4 regions of the Dermacoccus sp. PAMC28757 genome follow, and region 3 is predicted to be linked to each of the others. Evidence: riboswitches for the same ligand, from Rfam matches in the RefSeq annotation. Region 3 holds a riboswitch; each other region holds the start of a gene.
The links. A riboswitch is a leader RNA that binds a small molecule or an ion and turns the genes downstream of it on or off. The one in region 3 is predicted to bind S-adenosylmethionine.
Positions count from the first base shown of each region.

Region 1: another riboswitch for S-adenosylmethionine. It lies ahead of H7F30_RS12400 (homoserine O-acetyltransferase); the one in region 3 lies ahead of H7F30_RS11425 (bifunctional o-acetylhomoserine/o-acetylserine sulfhydrylase).
Region 2: another riboswitch for S-adenosylmethionine. It lies ahead of H7F30_RS01915 (TauD/TfdA family dioxygenase); the one in region 3 lies ahead of H7F30_RS11425 (bifunctional o-acetylhomoserine/o-acetylserine sulfhydrylase).
Region 4: another riboswitch for S-adenosylmethionine. It lies ahead of H7F30_RS06940 (MetQ/NlpA family ABC transporter substrate-binding protein); the one in region 3 lies ahead of H7F30_RS11425 (bifunctional o-acetylhomoserine/o-acetylserine sulfhydrylase).

Region 1 is NZ_CP060292.1:2,600,845-2,605,321, reverse strand. Features, by position in the region: gene H7F30_RS12415 (EcsC family protein) at 1-510, shown strand, start outside; gene H7F30_RS12410 (YkvA family protein) at 613-996, shown strand; gene H7F30_RS12405 (DUF4192 family protein) at 1,068-2,054, shown strand; SAM riboswitch class IV at 2,168-2,277, shown strand; gene H7F30_RS12400 (homoserine O-acetyltransferase) at 2,314-3,492, shown strand; gene H7F30_RS12395 (universal stress protein) at 3,558-3,914, shown strand; gene H7F30_RS12390 (RNA polymerase sigma factor) at 4,173-4,477, shown strand, end outside.
Region 2 is NZ_CP060292.1:400,039-404,515, forward strand. Features, by position in the region: gene H7F30_RS01905 (carbon starvation CstA family protein) at 1-220, opposite strand, end outside; gene H7F30_RS01910 (GNAT family N-acetyltransferase) at 338-925, opposite strand; gene H7F30_RS01915 (TauD/TfdA family dioxygenase) at 970-1,854, opposite strand; SAM riboswitch class IV at 1,869-1,984, opposite strand; gene H7F30_RS01920 (cyclopropane-fatty-acyl-phospholipid synthase family protein) at 2,323-3,624, opposite strand; gene H7F30_RS01925 (FAD-binding oxidoreductase) at 3,621-4,477, opposite strand, start outside.
Region 3 is NZ_CP060292.1:2,391,187-2,395,663, reverse strand. Features, by position in the region: gene thrS (threonine--tRNA ligase) at 1-473, shown strand, start outside; gene H7F30_RS11425 (bifunctional o-acetylhomoserine/o-acetylserine sulfhydrylase) at 544-1,869, opposite strand; SAM riboswitch class IV at 1,935-2,050, opposite strand; gene H7F30_RS11420 (GNAT family N-acetyltransferase) at 2,164-2,643, shown strand; gene H7F30_RS11415 (hypothetical protein) at 2,640-3,026, shown strand; gene H7F30_RS11410 (HIT domain-containing protein) at 3,059-3,628, shown strand; gene pgsA (phosphatidylinositol phosphate synthase) at 3,739-4,362, shown strand; gene H7F30_RS11400 (phosphatidylinositol mannoside acyltransferase) at 4,362-4,477, shown strand, end outside.
Region 4 is NZ_CP060292.1:1,436,230-1,440,706, reverse strand. Features, by position in the region: gene H7F30_RS06955 (GNAT family N-acetyltransferase) at 1-22, opposite strand, end outside; partial or broken gene H7F30_RS15130 (acyl-CoA thioesterase) at 6-410, shown strand; gene H7F30_RS15125 (hotdog domain-containing protein) at 664-891, shown strand; gene H7F30_RS15120 (hypothetical protein) at 872-1,039, shown strand; gene msrA (peptide-methionine (S)-S-oxide reductase MsrA) at 1,131-1,784, shown strand; SAM riboswitch class IV at 2,014-2,125, shown strand; gene H7F30_RS06940 (MetQ/NlpA family ABC transporter substrate-binding protein) at 2,346-3,311, shown strand; gene H7F30_RS06935 (methionine ABC transporter ATP-binding protein) at 3,308-4,369, shown strand; gene H7F30_RS06930 (methionine ABC transporter permease) at 4,366-4,477, shown strand, end outside.

The DNA.
Region 1 (4,477 bases), 210 kb from region 3:
CGCGAAGCCGCGGTCGACGCCATCGTGCGTTCACACACGAAGCTCGCGGGTGCGAACGGGTTCGTCACCAACCTCGGTGGCTTCATCACGATGCCCGTGGCCCTGCCCGCCAACATCGTCGGCTTCTACACCGTTGCCACGCGCATGGTGGCCTCCATCGCGCACCTGTACGGCCACAACCTGCGCGACGAGTCGGTCCGTTCGGCCATCCTGCTCGACCTCATTGGCGCCGATGCCACGCAGGTTCTCAAGGGCATGGGTGCGTTCAGCGGCGGTGTCGCGACGAATGTTGCGACCCGTCGTCTGCCCCCGGCGGCGCTCGCGGTCGTCAACAAGTCCGTCGCGTTCCGCCTGGGCACGCAGGTCGGGCGCAAGTTCCTCTCGCGCATCCCGCGCGTCATCCCGGTTGCGGGTGGCTTCATCGGTGCGGGGCTCGACGTCATGCTCCTGCGCAAGATCGCCGACGCGGCGCGCAAGGACTTCATCGCGGCCGTGCCGCCCACGGCCTGACGCTCCGCCGATCGTGACGACGCCCGCGCCCGCGGAATGCACCGCGTGGCGTCGGCGTTGTCGCTTTGTTCACCTGAACGCTCGTCAACCGGAGGCACTTCGATGGCACGTCCCACCTCGCTCGGTCGCCGCGTCACCCGACTCGCCGGCCTGAAATCCCTCGCTGCTGCAGTGACGGCGGCGTCCGCCGCCGGAGGTCCCTCGCTCACGACCCGCCTCAGCGCACTTCCGCGCCTGGCTCGCGCTGTGCGCTCCGGTTCGTACCGGGGCGTGAGCACCGCGCAGCTCGCGCTGCTCACGGCTGCTGCGGCCTACGTCGCCTCGCCGGTCGATCTGCTGCCCGAGGCGCTCCTGGGAGTCGTGGGTCTTGCGGACGACGCCGCCGTCCTCACGTGGCTGGCGAGCTCGCTCGTGCACGTCACCGACGACTTCCTCGACTGGGAGAAGCGCACAGGTGTGACGCTGGCGGGGGAGCGCGTGCGCTGAGGACGCCCTTGTCCACAGGCGCCAGCGCCTCGCACTGGTCGTGAGAAGTGTGGTCATGGCTTCGTGAAGCCATGACCACACTTCATCTCTCGGGCATGGGCCCGCTGCTCGCCCTCATGCCGTACGAGTTCGGCTTCGCTCCGACGGCGTCCCTCGTCGTCACGTTCATGGACGGCGGGCGAGTTTCGGGGGCTGCCCGCTTCGACGAAGCCGTCGTCACCCCGGAGCACGTTCACCACGTGCGCGATCGCGTCGTCGAGGCGTCGAATCGTCTCGGCACGAGTGGCGTCGTCGTCACGGCCTACCAGTGCAGTCCCGGCGTCGATCTCGACCTGGTCACGCGGGCTCTCGCACCGGCCGTCGAGGTGGAGCACGCCCTCGTCGTGGCCCCTGACGTCTGGTGGGCAACGACGTGCACCAAAGGCTGTTGTGACGGTGCACTGGCCCCAGTGCCGACTGCCGCCGATGTGCCCTCCCTCGCATCGGCCCTCGAGGGACGCCTCGAACCGGCGTCATCGCGTGACGAAGCCGTGGCCGCCCTCCACGCGGTTTCGCCACTGGCCCAACGGGCCGTCGCCGACCTGCTCGTCGGGCTACCGGGCGAGACCGGCCGGGTGCGCGCGGCCTGGCGTGAGGTGGCCTCAGGCTCCGGGCACCCCCACAGCACTCGCGAGCGTGAGGCTCTGGCGCTCGTCGTCGACGCCATGCCCGATCCACTCCTGCGCGACGAGATGGTGTGGAGCGTCGTGCCCGAACTGGCCGCGGGAGCCCGTACCACGCGGCAGTGCTGGTCCGAGCCGGTGAGTTCGCAGCGCCTGTTGGAGATCCTCGTCGCCGTGCCCGAGCCGGCGCGAGCCCATTGGCTGTGTCTCGTGGCACTCGCGCGCTGGCGGGAAGGGGAGCGGCCCAGCGCTGTGCTCGCCGCCGCCGAGGCCCAGGAACGGGGCGCGCGCCTACCTCTCGTCGACCTCGTCGTGAGGATGACCTCCTCCGGCATGGCGTACGAGGACTTCCTGCGGCCGGCGAGGCCGAATCGTGCGGCGCGGCGCCGTCGCTGACGTCGCGGCGACGAGGCGAGAGAGTGCGGGCAGCCACCGGGCCGGCGCTTCACATCGTGGACATCAGCAGGGGCCTTCCTGGCGCATTCGCTGCACTCGCCCTAGTCTCAAAGCGTCAAGAGTCTCAGTCACACAAGCCCCGGCTGACTGAGCGGCAACCCTCCACCGCGGTGGGGTGCCCCGGGTGACGACAGGGCCGTGAACGCTGCGGCAAGCGCGGACTCGCCAGTCGCTTCGGCGAGTCCTTCGAGGAGGACACATGGCGAGCTCTCATTCAGCGCACGTCGCACCGGCCGCTACGCGTCCTGTGCAGGCGCCGAGTGGGTTCAACGCGCAGGCACGAGCCGTCGCTCTGGGAGACGTCGTTCTCGAAAGTGGCCGCACGCTGCCGGACGTCGTCATGACCTACGAGTGCTGGGGCGAGTTGAACGACGACGCGTCGAACGTCGTCCTCGTCGAGCACGCGCTCACGGGTGATTCGCACGTCGTCGGCGATACTGGCGACGGGCAGCCCACCCCGGGTTGGTGGCCAGGAATCATCGGCCCCGGCGCAGCACTCGACACCGACGAGTACTTCGTCGTCGCCATCAACGTTCTCGGTGGATGCCGTGGCAGTACCGGCCCCATCTCGCTCGCTCCGGACGGCGAGCCCTGGGGCGGACGTTTCCCGCAGGTGACCGTCCGAGACCAGGTCCGCGCCGAGGCGGCGTGCCTCGAAGCGCTCGGTGTGCGACGTCTGCACGCCGTCATCGGAGGCTCCTTCGGGGGGATGCGCACGGCCGAGTGGGTCGCGGGGTTCCCGGACCGCGTCGAGCGGGCATTGGTCGTGGCGAGCAGTGGCTGCGCGACCGCGGACCAGATTGCCTGGGGTCACACCCAGGTCGTCGCCATCACGTCCGACCCGGAATTCCGCGACGGCGACTACCTGCGTCACGGCACGTTTCCCACGAACGGCCTCGCCTTGGCCCGCCAGATCGCTCACGCCTCGTATCGCAGCGCAAGCGAGTTCGAGGCACGGTTCGGCGCCGAGCCCCAGCCAGGTGAGGACCCGCTCGAGGGCGGTCGCTTCAGCGTCGAGGGCTACCTCGACCACCACGGGGCCAAACTCGCGCGACGCTTCGACCCGCTGGCCTACGTGCGCCTGACGCAGGCCATGGCGACCCACGACATCGGGCGAGGACGCGGCGGGCTCGACGCGGTGCTGGAGGCGTACGAAGGAGAACTCCTCGTGGCCGCAGTCGACTCCGATCGACTCTTTCCCGTGAGCGCATCGACGCGGATGGTGCGCGCCTACGGTCGCGGACGACTGCGCATGATCCACTCGCCCTACGGCCACGACGGATTCCTCATCGAGGCCGACCAGATCGCGTCGCTCGTGCATGAACTCGTCCAGCGACCGTTGCGCGGAACACCGCGGCTCGTGCGCGGCGTCGCATGAGTGGCCCACCGCAGGGGCCTCGGGTAGCGTGACGGCAGATTCCGAATTTCGCGAGTGAGGTCGCCATGTCCGTCATCGTCAGTTTCGCGCCCGGCCCCGAGGGCGAAGCCGCCCTCGCCGAGGCAGCTCGCCAGTCGAAGGATCTGGGTCGCCCGCTCATCGTGGTGTGCACGGTGCCCTCGGACGAGGCTCGCACCGCGGCCCGCAAGGCGGCCGAGGAGTACACCGGCGCACAGGTCGTCGATGTGCAGGACGGCGCCGACGCCGTGGAATCCATCCTCGAGGAGATTTCCCGAGTGCAGCCCGCCCTGCTCGTCATCGGGCTGCGCAGGCGCACCCCTGTCGGCAAGTTGATCCTGGGCACGAGTGCTCAGCGCTTGTTGCTCGACGCCCCGTGCCCCGTGCTCGCCGTCAAGCCCTGAGGCTCCCGAACGGCCTTCAGTTGCTGAGATGGCGGCCGATCCGGGGCAGGGAATGAACGTCAATCGAAGCTCGTTGAACCCCGTGATTCTGCGGTTTCGTCCGTCGAGTTTTATAATGGGTGAAGAAGCGGTCACCACCCGGAGCGCCAAGCGCGGGGTTTCGTGATCGCACTCCTCGTTCCGGTGTCGCTTCGATCGTCGCTGCCCTGCGGCCGACGACGGCGACGCATTACTTTCGGAAGGTAGTTGGTGACGACAGTGTCGAAGACCACGCAGCCCCCCGCACTTCCCGCGGATGTCGACCACCCGGCTCTGGCAGCTCTGTTCGAATCGGGTCGTGAGACGGGCTCGGTGGACAGCGTCGCATTGAAGGACGCGATCGAAGAGGCACAGGTGTCGTCCGCCAAGCAGAAGTCCGTGTTGAAGGCGCTGGCCGCCGAGAACATCGAGGTCGTCCTCGACCAGGCCCACGCCGAGCAGGCCGCGGCCACCACAGCCGGACGTCGTAAGACGGCCGCGAAGAAGACGACGGCCAAGAAGGCCACCGCGAAGTCCGCTGCGGC
Region 2 (4,477 bases), 1.1 Mb from region 3:
TGTAGCCGATGACGTAGCTGCCGACGGCAGCCATGACGAACCAGATCGAGTTGACGTGCTCGCCGCGGACGAACGCAACCATCGTCCAACCGATGGCGGCGATGACGGCCGCGACGGCGATGACGATCTTCTGACGTCCCGTGATCTGGCGGGGTAGGTCGACCGCGACCGGGGGCGTGTTCCCGTCGCGCTCGGGGGTTTTGGTGCTCGACGCGGGCACGGAGACCTCCCTTTTCGTGTGAGTGTGAGCAGGGCCACGTTATGCGGTGTCGGGTAGGTCACAGGGCTTTGACAACGCACGCGCAGGTCACGCCTTCATCACGAATTTGGACGAACGTCACGCAGTGGGGCCGGTGGGGCGCGGTCCGTCGCCGAACCAGTAGCGACGGCTGTCTTCACGAACGTCCTCGAGCTGCCCGCCGCAGGCCTCGATGACGGCGCGCGAGGCGCCGTTCGTCTGCGCGCAGCAGACGAGCACGGGGGCGATGTCGAGCGCGGCGGCTTCGGCGAGCCCGAGCTTCAGAGCCTCCTTCGCGATGCCGCGTCCGCGAGCGGCCGGCCGCACGGAGTAGCCGATGTGGCCGCCGAGTTCGTAGAGGAACTCGTTGAGCGCGTGACGCAGGGCGAGGTGGCCGACGAGGTCGCCGTCGTCGACGATCCAGAAGTAGGAGCAGTGGACGAGCCCGGTGTGCGGCGGCCACATCGTGTTGCCCTGGCGGGCGCAGTCTTCGACGTAGGCGGCGAAGCCGTCGGGGGTGATGTCGACGTCGGTGCCCGCGAAGAAGCCCGATCCGTCCATGCCGCCCGCGCACACCCAGTGGTCGTCGCGCGAGTCGGTGGTGGCGTCGCGGAACTCGCGCAGCATGGCCGACCAGTCGTCGTAGCGCGCGGCGTCGGGGGCGATGAGTTCGATCATGTCGGTCATCTCATCACCCCCGACGGTGGAGCGTCGATCAGTTTTCGGGGCGCTTAGCGGGCGCGCAGGCCGTCGACGCCGCGGGGCTCGTCGCCGCGCACGGTGACGCGGTGCATGACGCGGGTGTTCGTGTAGTCGCGGTTGGCGTAGTGGGAGGTGGCGCGGTTGTCCCAGATGCCGACGTCGCCGGGCGCCCAGCGGTGACGGATCGTGTGCTCGGGCTGCGTGAGGTGGGCGTAGAGGGCGTCGAGGATGGCGCGCGACTCGGCGTCGGAGACGCCACTGACGTGGGAGGTGAAGCCGGGGTTGACGAACAGGCCGCGGCGGCCGGTCTCGGGGTGGACGCGGACGACGGGGTGTTCGACGGCGGGCAGTTCGGTGACGATCTCGCCCTCCCACTCGTGGCCGCCGTTCTTCTTGAGGAAGGCGCCCCACTCGCGGTTGCCGTCGTGGACGGCGAGCAGCTGGTCGGCGAGCGCCTTGAAGGGTGCGGAGAGGGAGTCGTAGGCGGCCTGGCTGTCGGCCCAGGACGTGTCGCCGCCGTAGGGCGGGAGCGTCACGGCGCGGAGGATGCTGATGGACGGCGGCCGCTTCATGAAGGTGACGTCGGTGTGCCAGACGTCGGAGAAGGAGAACTCGGGGTCGCTCGAGTCGATGTTATAGATCTCGCTGCGCTCGTGGTTGCCGGCGACGGGGTGGCCGGGCGTCAGGTCGCCGAGGAGGTTGCCGAGGCGTACCTGGGCGTCGTCGTCGAAGCCGTGCTGATCGCGGAAGAAGAGCACCTTGTGGGCGAGCAGGGCGCGGCGGATGTCGAAGGCCGCGATCTCGTCGATGGACGCCAGGTCGATGCCGTGGATGACGGCGCCCAGGGCCGGGCCGAGGCGCTCGATGCGCAGTCCGGGCGTCGTGGCGGGAGCGTGGGTGGCGAGAAGTGTCATGACAACCTCTTTGTTCGTTGCGCTTGCGCAGACGCCGGGCGGCGACGCGCCAGGTCGTTACTCGGGGCACCCCACCGCAGCGGAGGGTTGCCGTCCGGCCAGCCGAGACTTGTCGCCGGAACTCGTGACCTACCCATAACGTAGACGCACCCACTGCCAAATGGAAAGTTATGGTTCGAGCGCCGTCCACATGGCGAACCCGCCCCTCCCCGATGTTGGGTGAGCGCCGCGCCACCGGCGTCTCGGTTCCCCCTCAAAGTCGGTGTGCGCCACCCTCCGCGAACCATCACGGCAGCACGAAGCCAGAACTGCGAGAGCGAAGGGGGTGGACTGCCCACGCTATGGCTTGAGTGCTGAGAGTCCGTCCCGCGCTGCGGGAATCGCTCCCGCCCCGCACCGCTCAACGACGCAGCGCCTGCCTCTTCACAGAGGCAGGCGCCGCGTTACGTTCGTCGATGCGGAGCGGGCTCAGGCCCGCCAGTGCGAGCCGAGGGGGTAGCCGCCGTTGTCGCCGTTCTCCGTCGTCTTCGTCGCGAGCACCTGGTGCAGGTGCAGCCAGCCCTCCTCGAACGCGAGGCGCGAACCGGCCATGTAGATGCCCCACACGCGCGCCGTCGGCAGGCCGGCCTCGCCGACGCAGAACTCCCAGTTCGCCTCGAGGTTGCGGCACCACGCGGCGAGCGTGTGCGCGTACGACAGGCGCAGGTTCTCGTCGTGCTGCACCTCGAACCCGGCGTCGTGGCACTCCGCGATGAGGCGCCCCGGGGAGGCCAGTTCGCCGTCGGGGAACACGTAGCGATCCGTGAACGGCTCCGGCCGCGCCGACGCCGTGTCGTCACGACGCGTGATGCAGTGGTTGAGCAGGCGCCCGCCGTCACGCAGCTTCGAGTGCAGGAACGTGAAGTAGTCGTGGTAGTTCTTCACGCCGATGTGCTCCGTCAGGCCGATCGAGCTCACCTTGTCGAATCCCGTCTCCGTCACGTCGCGGTAGTCGCTGTGGCGAATCTCGACGAGGTGCTCAAGGCCCGCCTCGCGCACCGCGCGCTGACCCCACTCCGCCTGCTCGCGGCTCAGCGTCACCCCGAGCACGCTCACGCCGCGCTCGCGCGCGGCGTGGATCGCCATGCCGCCCCAGCCGCAGCCGACGTCGAGCAACCGCTCGCCCGGCTGCAGGTCGAGCTTGTCCGCCACGAGCGCGAACTTGCGCTCCTGCGCCTCCTCCAGCGAATCCGTCGCCGCGTCGTAAACGGCACACGTGTACGCCATCGACGGGCCGAGCACCTTCTCGTAGAACGCGTTCGAGACGTCGTAGTGGTAGCTGATCGAATCGGCCGCCCGCGACATCGGGTTCACCTTCGCGAGGTGACGCTTCCAGCGCGGCTGGCTCTCGATCTCCGGCAACGGCGGGTGCTTGAGCGCCTTCGTCCCCAGCGCCTTGACGATCGGCGCGAGCACCGACGCCGCGTCACGCTTGCCCAGATCCTTCACACGCAGATCGCGCTTGATGAGGCTGAACACCTCGTACGGGTCGCCCTCGGAAAAGCCCGTCCCCGTCAGCGTGCCCGTGAGGTACGCGCGAGCGAGCCCCAGGTCGCCGGGCGCTGTGAGGAGGTAGCGCAGCCCCTCCTCGTTCTCGATCCGCAGCTGGATCGCAGCGTCCTTCGGCCCGACGTCGGTGCCGTCGTACGCGGTGAGGCGCATCGGCAGCGGCTCCTCGAGCACCGCGGTGACGGCCTGCTGAACGAGGGGTGCGCCGGTCGGCGTGGTCATGCGTGGGTCCTTACCTTGTCTGCGAATTCGGGCAGTCGGCCCGAGGGGTCGTACATCGACTTCATACGGCGGTATTCGGCTGCGCCGTAGAGGTCTTCGAAGGTCTGTGCGTCGTAGTAGACGTCGGAGTACAGCGACTTGTGACCGCCCATCGTGGGCAGCACGGCCTCGATGTCGCGGTTGACGTCGCCGTCCGCGCGGCCGGGCTCGATGGCCACCGTGCCCCAGAACCCGACGTTGACGTACGTGCGATTCGGCTCGAGCCGGTACAGCGGCCACGCCTGATCGCCCCGCAAACGCAGCGGGCAGACCCACACCGGCGTCATGCCGACGTGCTCGTCGAACCACGGCATGAAGTTCACGAGTTCCTCGAGCGGCACCTCGACGTCCTGGACGACGCGCTCACGCGGTAGCTCGCCGCGCATCGAGTCGATCTTCGCGGCCACGCCGTAGCGGTTCTCGAAGCCGACAATGCGGTGGAATACGTCGCTGCGGCGGTACTTGCTCGGCCACAGCCGGCGGACCGTCGGGTTCTGCACACCGAACGCGTTGGAGCACCAGAACCAGTCCGTGTCCCAGCGCCAGATGTAGTCGTGCGCCGTGAGGGTGTCGCGGTCCAGCTCTTCGATGCTGCGGTAGAAGATGCGCTGACCGGTGTAATCGCTCGGGTGACGGCGAACGTCGGGGAAGAAGTTCGCGAGGACGAGGTAGCACTCGTCCGGCGAGACGATCATGCCGTCGAGGCCGTCGACGCGCTCGCCCTCCCACACCTCGTCCGCGACGATGCGCTCGATCGCCTCCGTCATCGCCCGGGCGGAATCGAAGCGGACGTTGCGCGTCTCGACGAGGTCGC
Region 3 (4,477 bases):
TCGGCCTCGAGTTCCAGGCTCAGGACGGCACGCGTCAGCAGCCGGTCATGATCCACTCGGCGAAGTTCGGTTCGATCGAGCGCTTCCTTGGTGTGCTCGTCGAGCACTACGCGGGGCAGTTCCCGGCGTGGCTCGCACCGGTTCAGGTGCTCGGGGTTCCGGTCGCGGAGGAGTACTACGACTACCTCGGCGAGGTGGGCGAGAAGCTGCGTCGGGCCGGCGTACGCGTCGAGATCGACACGAGCGACGACCGCTTCCCGAAGAAGATCCGCAACGCCTCGAAGTCGAAAGCGCCGTTCATCCTCATCGCCGGCGAGGAGGACCGCGACAACGGAGCCGTGAGCTTCCGTTACCGCGACGGCTCGCAGAAGAACGGCGTGCCGGTCGACGAGGCCGTGGCCGAGATCGCCGCGTACATCGCCTCGCGCAACAACACGTCGCCCACGGCGGCCGAGGCACCTGCCGAGGCCTGATCCACATACGACGAAGCCGCCGCCCCGATTTGGGGTGGCGGCTTCGTCGTAGTCTCCGCGGTGCGGGCGATCAGGCGGAGGCAGCCTTCGCGGCTGCGAAGCCCTTGTCGAGGTCGGCGATGATGTCGTTCGCGTTCTCGACGCCGACCGACAGGCGCACGAGGCCGGGCGTGACGCCGGCGCCGCGGCGGTCGTCGTCACTGCCCTGGCTGTGCGTCGTCGTCGCCGGGTGGATGGCGAGCGAGCGGACGTCACCGATGTTGGCCACGTGCGAGTGCAGCTCGAGGGCGTCGACGAACGCCTTGCCCGCGTCGATGCCGCCGGCGATCTCGAAGGAGAACACTGCACCGGAACCGGTGGGCAGGTAGCGGTCGGCCAGCTCCTTGTGCGGGCTGTCGTCCTTCGAGGCGTAGAAGACCTTTTCGACCTGCGCGTGCTCGCTCAGGTAAGCGACGACCTTCTTCGCGTTCTCCACGTGACGCTCGACGCGCAGCGACAGCGTCTCGAGGCCCTGGGCGATGAGGAAGGCGTTGAACGGCGACACGGCGGAGCCGAGGTCGCGCAGCAGTTCGACGCGCGCCTTGAGAATGAATGCGAGGTTCGCGCCGAGCGCCGAACCGACGCCGAGATCGCGGGCGAAGACGAGGCCGTGGTAGCTCTCGCTCGGCTCGTTGAACTGCGGGAACTTCGCCGGCTCCTTGGCGTAGTCGAACGTTCCGGCGTCGACGAGCACGCCGGCGATCGACGTGCCGTGGCCGCCGAGGTACTTCGTCGCCGAGTGGATGACGACGTCCGCGCCGTGCTCGATCGGGCGCAGCAGGTACGGCGTCGCGACGGTGTTGTCGACGAACAGCGGCAGGCCGGCGTCGTGGGCGACACCAGCGACACCCGCGACGTCGAGGACCTTCTGGTCGGGGTTGCTCAGCGTCTCGCCGAACAGCAGCTTGGTGTTCGGTCGGATGGCGTTCTTCCACGCGTCGAGGTCACCGATGTCCTCGACGAAGGTGGTCTCCACACCGAGACGCTTCAGCGTGTACTTGAGCAGGTTGTACGTACCGCCGTAGAGCGCGGCCGACGCGACGACGTGGTCGCCTGCCTGCGCGACGTTGAGGATGGCGAACGTCGTCGCGGCCTGGCCGGAGGCCAGCAGCAGCGCACCGACGCCACCCTCGAGCGCCGCGATGCGCTCCTCGACGGCCTGCGACGTCGGGTTGCCGATCCGGGTGTAGATGGGGCCGAGGTCGGACAGGCCGAAGCGGTTGGCCGCCGTCTCGGCGGAGTCGAAGACGAACGAGGTCGTCTGGTAGATCGGCAGCGCGCGCGATCCGGTGTCCCCGTCCGGCACCTGGCCGGCGTGGATCTGCTTGGTCTCGAAAGCCCAGTCCTGAGCGCTCATGACAACTCCTCGAAAGGTCGCTACCCGTGCGCGAACCTCGCACGCGGGGTGCGCCGGAAGCTCTGCTTCCGCGCTTGCCCGGGCGTATCCTACGCCGAGCCAGGTCGTCACCCGGAGCACCCCGCCGCGGTGGGAGGGTTGCCGGCCAGCAAACCGGGGTTTGACGCTGGCGCTCGTGACCTGGTCCGAGGATATCCCGGGCGGTATCGAGAGGCGGGACTCGTGTCTCACATCGTGGTTTGCCGTGCGGCGCGGGGCGTTTGCCGAAGGGTCAAGCCGTGGTTGACTGGCGCCATGACGATCACCATCGCCCGGGCCAGGCGTGACGACGCCTTCGCCTGTGCAGCGCTTCGGTTGCGCTCGGACCTCGAGGAGGGGCACCCGAATCGGGCCGGTTTCGTGACCGAGTACGCGGACGATTTCCTTTCGGCCTTCGACGAGGTACCCACGTGGATCGCCACCCGTTCCGACGGCACCGTCGTCGGCATCGTGCAGTGCGCCCTCGTCCACCGGATGCCGACGCTCGCGCGGGGCGCCAAGCCGTGGTTGTACGTCGCGTTCGTCTTCGTCGTGCCCGACGAGCGTGGCAAGGGACTTGCCGAACGCATGCTGCGCACCGTGGACGCCTGGGCGGACGCACGCGGCGTCGAGCGGATGCTGCTCAACACGCGTCCGAAGGCGCGCCCGTTGTACGAGCGTCTCGGATTCGGTGCCCCGGAGGAGCGACACATGCACCGCGACGCACCGTTCGCGGCCACGAAGGAGCAGCGATGAGCGACATCATCTGGGCCCTCGACCAGCGCGAGCGCTGCATCGCCTGCCCGTCGAAGCCGGCGGCGAACGCCGTCGTGCTCTACCTCGGTGAGGACGGCTCGCTGCCGCGCGAGAGCGTCGGATCGCTGGCCGAACGTGGCGTCATGGCCGCGGGCGTCGTGTGGGCGGGTGTGACAGCGGAACTCACCGACGACGACTGGCTCGACCTCGAGGACGCCGCAAGCGGCCTCGGCGGACTCGCGAGCGCCGTCGCCGTCGTGGGTGAAGGCGATGCCGCAGCCGTCGCACAGAAAGTGGCAGAGCGCGTGGGCGGCCTGGCCCACGCGGGCGCTGCGAGCGACGAGCGGCTCGTGGAGAAACTCGCCGAGATCGCTCCGGTCTGACCCGGCGCGCGGGTTTCCCTAGGATGGGGCGCATGGTCACGCAGAACGAGGACTTCACTCCCGAGCACGCCGAGTCCGAGCACGACTTCGCGGGGGAGCCCGACGGGTTCGGCCGACTGTGGACGCCTCACCGCATGGCCTACATCGAGGCCGACCGCCCCTCGAGGGACGCCGGCGACGGCTGTCCGTTCTGCGCGGCGCCGGGCAAGGACGACGCCGAGGGCCTCATCGTGCACCGCGGTGAGCACTGCTTCGTCGTGATGAACCTCTTCCCGTACAACCCGGGCCACCTGCTCGTGTGCCCCTACCGTCACGTGCCGCACTACATCGACCTCACGGACGCGGAGACCGAGGAGTTCACGAAGCTGACGAAGCAGGGCATTCGCGCGCTCAAGGCGGCGTCGAACCCGGCCGGATTCAACCTCGGCATGAACCAGGGCGATGTCGCGGGCGCCGGCGTGGCTGCGCACCTGCATCAGCACATCGTGCCCCGCTGGGGTGGCGACATGAACTTCATGCCGATCGTCGGCCAGACGAAGGCTCTCCCGGTGCTTCTCGAGGACAGCCGTCAGCGCATCGCGGCGTCCTGGCCAACCGACTGACGGCCTCGACCTCGCGGGGCGCGCGGCTCGTGAACGCGGGGTGAGACGTGACTCGTCCGGCGCGGCGCGCACCTCGGCTCGACGTATCGAACCGCTACAGTTGAGTCACCATGCTGAACAAGTACGCGCGCGCCTTCTTCTCCGCGATCTTCCGCCCCCTGGCGCAGCTGCTCCTGCGCCTCGGCATCAGCCCTGACGTCGTCACGATCGTCGGCACGCTCGGTGTCTCGTTCGGCGCGCTGTGGTTCTACCCGCGCGGCGAGTTCCTCGTCGGCACGCTGTTCATCACGGCCTTCGTCTTCTCCGACATGCTCGACGGCAACATGGCCCGCCTGTCGGGTCGCTCGTCGGTGTGGGGCGCCTACCTCGACTCCACGCTCGACCGCGTCGGTGACGCCGCCATCTTCGGTGGCCTCGTGCTCTACTTCGCCGGCCAGGGCGACGACTTCCTCATGGCATGCCTCGCGCTCGCCTGTCTCGTGCTCGGTTCCGTCGTCTCGTACGCCAAGGCTCGCGCCGAGGGTCTCGGTATGGAGGCGAACGTCGGCATCGCGGAACGCGCCGACCGTCTCGTCGCGGTTCTCGTCACCACCGGCCTCACGGGCCTGTTCGACCTGCCGTACATCGTCCTGACGATCGTGCTCGCCCTGCTCGCGGTGGCCTCGTTCATCACCGTGCTGCAGCGCATGCTCATGGTGCGTCGCCAGGCGCTCGGCAAGGCTCTCGCGAACTGATGGCTCGGCCCGCTCCCTCCCGCAAGCGAGCGCAGGACGCCGCCACCGTTCTCGCCTTCAAGGCCGGATGGCGTGCCGTGCGCGCCCTGCCCGAGCCGGCTGCGTACGCGCTCTT
Region 4 (4,477 bases), 950 kb from region 3:
GTTCGATGCGCACCGTGTTCATGCCAGTCATGGAACGCCAGCAACCGCGCGCCCGACAAGTGAATTTCCGGCGGTACCGGCCCTACGATCGACGGCAGGCCCGGAACCGACGCCACATCACCCTGCGTTTCATGGCCGCACCGATGGATGCCGACGTGCGCGGGCGCGTCGGTGCCGGCCGGATGCTCGAGTGGATCGACAAGTCCGCGTACGCCTGTGCCGCGGCGTGGAGCGGGCACTACTGCGTCACGGCCTACGTCGGCAATGTGCGCTTCACCCGCCCCGTCGAGGTGGGCCACATCGTCGAGGTGCAGTCGCGTGTCGTCCACACCGGACGCACGTCGATGCACATCGTCGCGACCGTTTCGTCCGGCGACCCGCGTCAGGGCGAGCTGCGCGTCAACACACAGTGCCTGCTCATCTTCGTCGCGGTCGACGACGACCGGAAGCCCGCACCTGTCCCGGCGTTCACGCCGCAGGACGAGTGGGAACGCGACCAGCAGGAGCGCGCCGTCACCCTCACCGACGTGCGCACCCGCATCGAAGCCGACATGGTGAAGCAGAGTTACACGGGACGCGACGGAGTCGTGTCGCGAGACGCTGCGCTTCCTCGCGGCACCGACCACCGTCAACTGGGGCGGCAACGTGCACGGCGGCGTCGTCATGGAGTGGATCGACGAGGCGGCAACCCTCGTCGCGGAGCGCTGGAACCAGGGTTCGGCGGTGGCCGTGTACGCGGGCGGTGTGCGCTTCCACCAGCCGTTGCACGTCCGCGACCTCGTCGAGGTGCAGGCGTGGCTCATCCACACCGGCGCGAGTGCGCTCGGGCAACCCGCGCACGGGCGAACTGAACCTCACAACCGAGTGCACGATGGTGCTTGTCGGCCTTGACAACAACGGCCACAAGCGGGCCGTGCCGCCTTGGGTGCCAACGCTTTCCGAGGACGTCGCGCTCGACACGCACGCGCAGACGATGGTCGAGATCCGCGCGAGGCTACTGCGCCCCATCCCACTCGAAGTGCCGCCGCTCGTCGACTGACGCGCGCCGTTCACGCGGTTGCTCCGCGAGTTCGGAATCCTCTCGGACACGCCTGCGTTGAACACAGCGACCCCAGTGAAAGGAACGCCCCATGTGGTTCACCCGTCAGGATTCCGCCCCGGTCGACGTCGCTGCCGTGCACGACGTTCTCGGCACGCCACTGCTCGGCGGGTGGCCGGACAAGACCGAGACGCTGTACGTCGCGATGGGATGTTTCTGGGGTGCGGAGCGCATCTTCTGGCAGATCCCGGGGGTCGTCTCGACGGCCGTCGGCTACATGGGTGGCGACCGTGAGAACCCCTCGTACGAGGACGTCTGCACGGGCACGACGGGCCACACCGAGGCCGTCCAGATCGCGTACGACCCGGAGAAGGTCTCCCCGGCCCAGCTGCTCAAGGCGTTCTGGGAGAACCATGACCCGACGACGGCCAACCGTCAGGGCAATGACATCGGCACGCAGTACCGCTCTGCGGTCTACTGGACGACGCCCGAGCAGGAGACCGCTACGCGTCGCACCGCAGAAGCGTTCCGGGGTGCGCTGACCGACGCGGGCCGCGGCGCCATCACGACGGAGATGAAGCCCGCCGACGAAGCCGGAAAGTTCTGGCCGGCCGAGGGCTACCACCAGCAGTACCTCGCGAAAAATCCAGGCGGGTACTGCAATCACGGCTACAAGGGCGTGACGTGCCCGGTCGGCGTGGCCGACCTCCCCGCGCAGACCGACGTGCTTCCGCCGAGCAAATAAGCGCGAGCTCGGGGGGTACCTCGACCCCGTGGAGTCCACGCTCCGCCCCTAGTGACTCCAGCCCACGGGGAGAGCACGGCATCAGCGCATCTCTCCACTGGGCAGACTTTCCTGCCGTTGGGTCGAGGCGGCGACTACCCAACCGCAGGAAACTCGGCCCAGCGGTGACGCAGAGTGGCCCAGATCACTTGATTTGACGGGCTTCTCGCGGCGCCTCTAATGTAATGCCGGTCAAGAGATCCGATGCAAAGCCCTGGCTGGTCGGACGGCAACCCTCACGAACGTGGCGGGGTGCTCCAGGTGATGACCCGGCCGCGTCAACCGCGCGGCAAGCACGTTCCGCACCAGGAACACATCCCTTTCGAGGGCTTCGTACCGGTGCGCCCGATCCCGGGAGATCACATGCAGCACACGCATCGCCCCACCCAGGCCCCCACCGCGCGACCGCACACGCACGACGCCGCGTTCGCGCGCCCCAAGCACTGACCGCACCCATCGTCGGGCGGTCGTCGCCGCCCACCCCACCGGCGCCTCGCACGCCCCTTCGAGGAAGGCATCACCATGTCCGAGAACACCAACTCCACCACCCCCGGAGCCAGCCCGGCCGTCCAGGCCCTGCCCGAGAAGCCGAAGAGCAACGGCCCCAAGTACGCGGCCATCGGCGCAGGCGTCCTCGTCGTCGCGCTCGCCGCAGGCTTCGGCATCAAGGCCTTCACGGGTAGCGACGACGAGAAGCTGACGAAGATCACCGTCGGTACCACCGAAGCGTCCGACCCGTACTGGACCGAACTGGTCAAGGTCGGCAAGGAGAAGTACGGCCTCGACATCCAGCCGGTCAACTTCACCGACTACACGCAGGCCAACCCGGCGCTCTCCCAGGGCCAGGTCGACGTCAACCAGTTCCAGCACCTGCAGTTCCTCGCCGACTACAACGCCGCGAAGAACGACACCCTGACGCCGGTCGGCTCCACCTACATCGTGCCGCTGTCGCTGTACTCGAAGAAGCACACCACGGTGAACGAGTTCGCCGACGGCGGCAAGGTCGCCATCCCGAATGACGCGACGAACCAGGCACGCGCCCTCCTGCTCCTGCAGAGCGCCGGTCTGCTCACGCTCAAGGGCGGGGGCAACTCCCTGTCGACGCCCGCCGAGATCGACGCCGCGAAGTCGAAGGTCGGCGTCACGCCCGTCGACGCTGCCCAGACCGCAGCCGCCCTGCCCTCCGTCGAGGGCGCCGTGGTCAACAACAACTTCGCCGCCGACGCGAACCTCGACCCGAGCAAGGCGCTGTTCAAGGACGACCCCAAGGCGAAGTCCTCGGAGCCGTACATCAACGTCATCGTGGCCCGCAAGAAGGACGCCGACAACCCGACGTACGCGAAGTTCGTCCAGGCGTACCACGAGAAGTCGGTGCAGGACCTCATCTCCAAGCGCACCAAGGGAACCCAGTACGAGGTGAAGCGTTCCGTCGCGGACGTGCGCGGCATCCTCACCCGCATCGAGTCGCAGATCAAGGCCAAGAAGTGACCCCCACTCCCCCGGCCCGACCCGAGAACGCGCCGGCGGTCCGGCTGCGCGGCGTGAGCAAGACCTTCGTGCGCGGCAAGAAGAACGTCACCGCGCTGCAGGAGATCGACCTCGACGTCGCTACCGGCCGCGTCCTCGCCGTCATCGGGTTCTCCGGTGCAGGCAAGAGCACCCTCGTGCGGCTCATCAACGCGCTCGAGACCCCGACGACCGGCTCCGTCGAGATCGACGGCGTCGATCTGGCGGGTCTGGGAGCAAAGCAGATCCGAGCTCTGCGGGCCCGCATCGGCATGGTGTTCCAGCAGTTCAATCTCATCCGCTCGCGCACGGTGTACGCCAACGTCGCCTATCCGCTCGAGGTCGCCGGTTGGGACAAGGACAAGCAGGAGGCGCGAGTCACCGAACTGCTCCACTTCGTCGGTCTGACGGAGAAGGCCTGGGCCTATCCTGACGAGCTGTCCGGCGGCCAGAAGCAGCGCGTCGGCATCGCCCGCGCCCTCGCCACGAACCCGGAGATCCTGCTCGCCGACGAGTCGACCTCCGCCCTCGACCCCGACACGACGAAGGACGTCCTGGCCCTCCTGCGCCGCGTCAACGATGAGCTCGGCGTGACGATCGTCGTCATCACGCACGAGATGGACGTCGTGCGTGAACTGGCCGACGACGTCGTGGTCCTCGAACACGGCCGCCTCGTCGAGTCCGGGCCGACCGAGCAGGTGCTCGGCGCACCGACATCGTCAGCCACGCGGCGGCTCGTCGACGCGACGCTGCGCAACGTGCCCGACGCCCGCGAGATCGCGCGGCTGCGCGAGAGGGTGAGCGGACGCCTCGTCACGGCAACCGTCCACGACTCCGCTGGATTCGGAAGGGTTCTCGCCTCCACCGGCGCCCGCGGTGTCGAACCGGAGATCGTCCACGGTGGCCTCACGCCCCTCAAGGAAGCGAACCTCACGACGTTGACCCTGGCCCTGCGCGGTGACGACGTCACCGTCACGCAGGTGCTGACCGACCTCGCCCAGGTCGCCACCGTCCACGAACTCGAGGAGGCCACGGCATGAAGGTCATCACTGCGGACACGGACTGGAGCGCACTGCGCCCCGTGCTGTGGGAGTCGGTCGGGCAGACCCTCCTCATGGTCAGCGCCACCATCATCCTCGGCGGTCTGT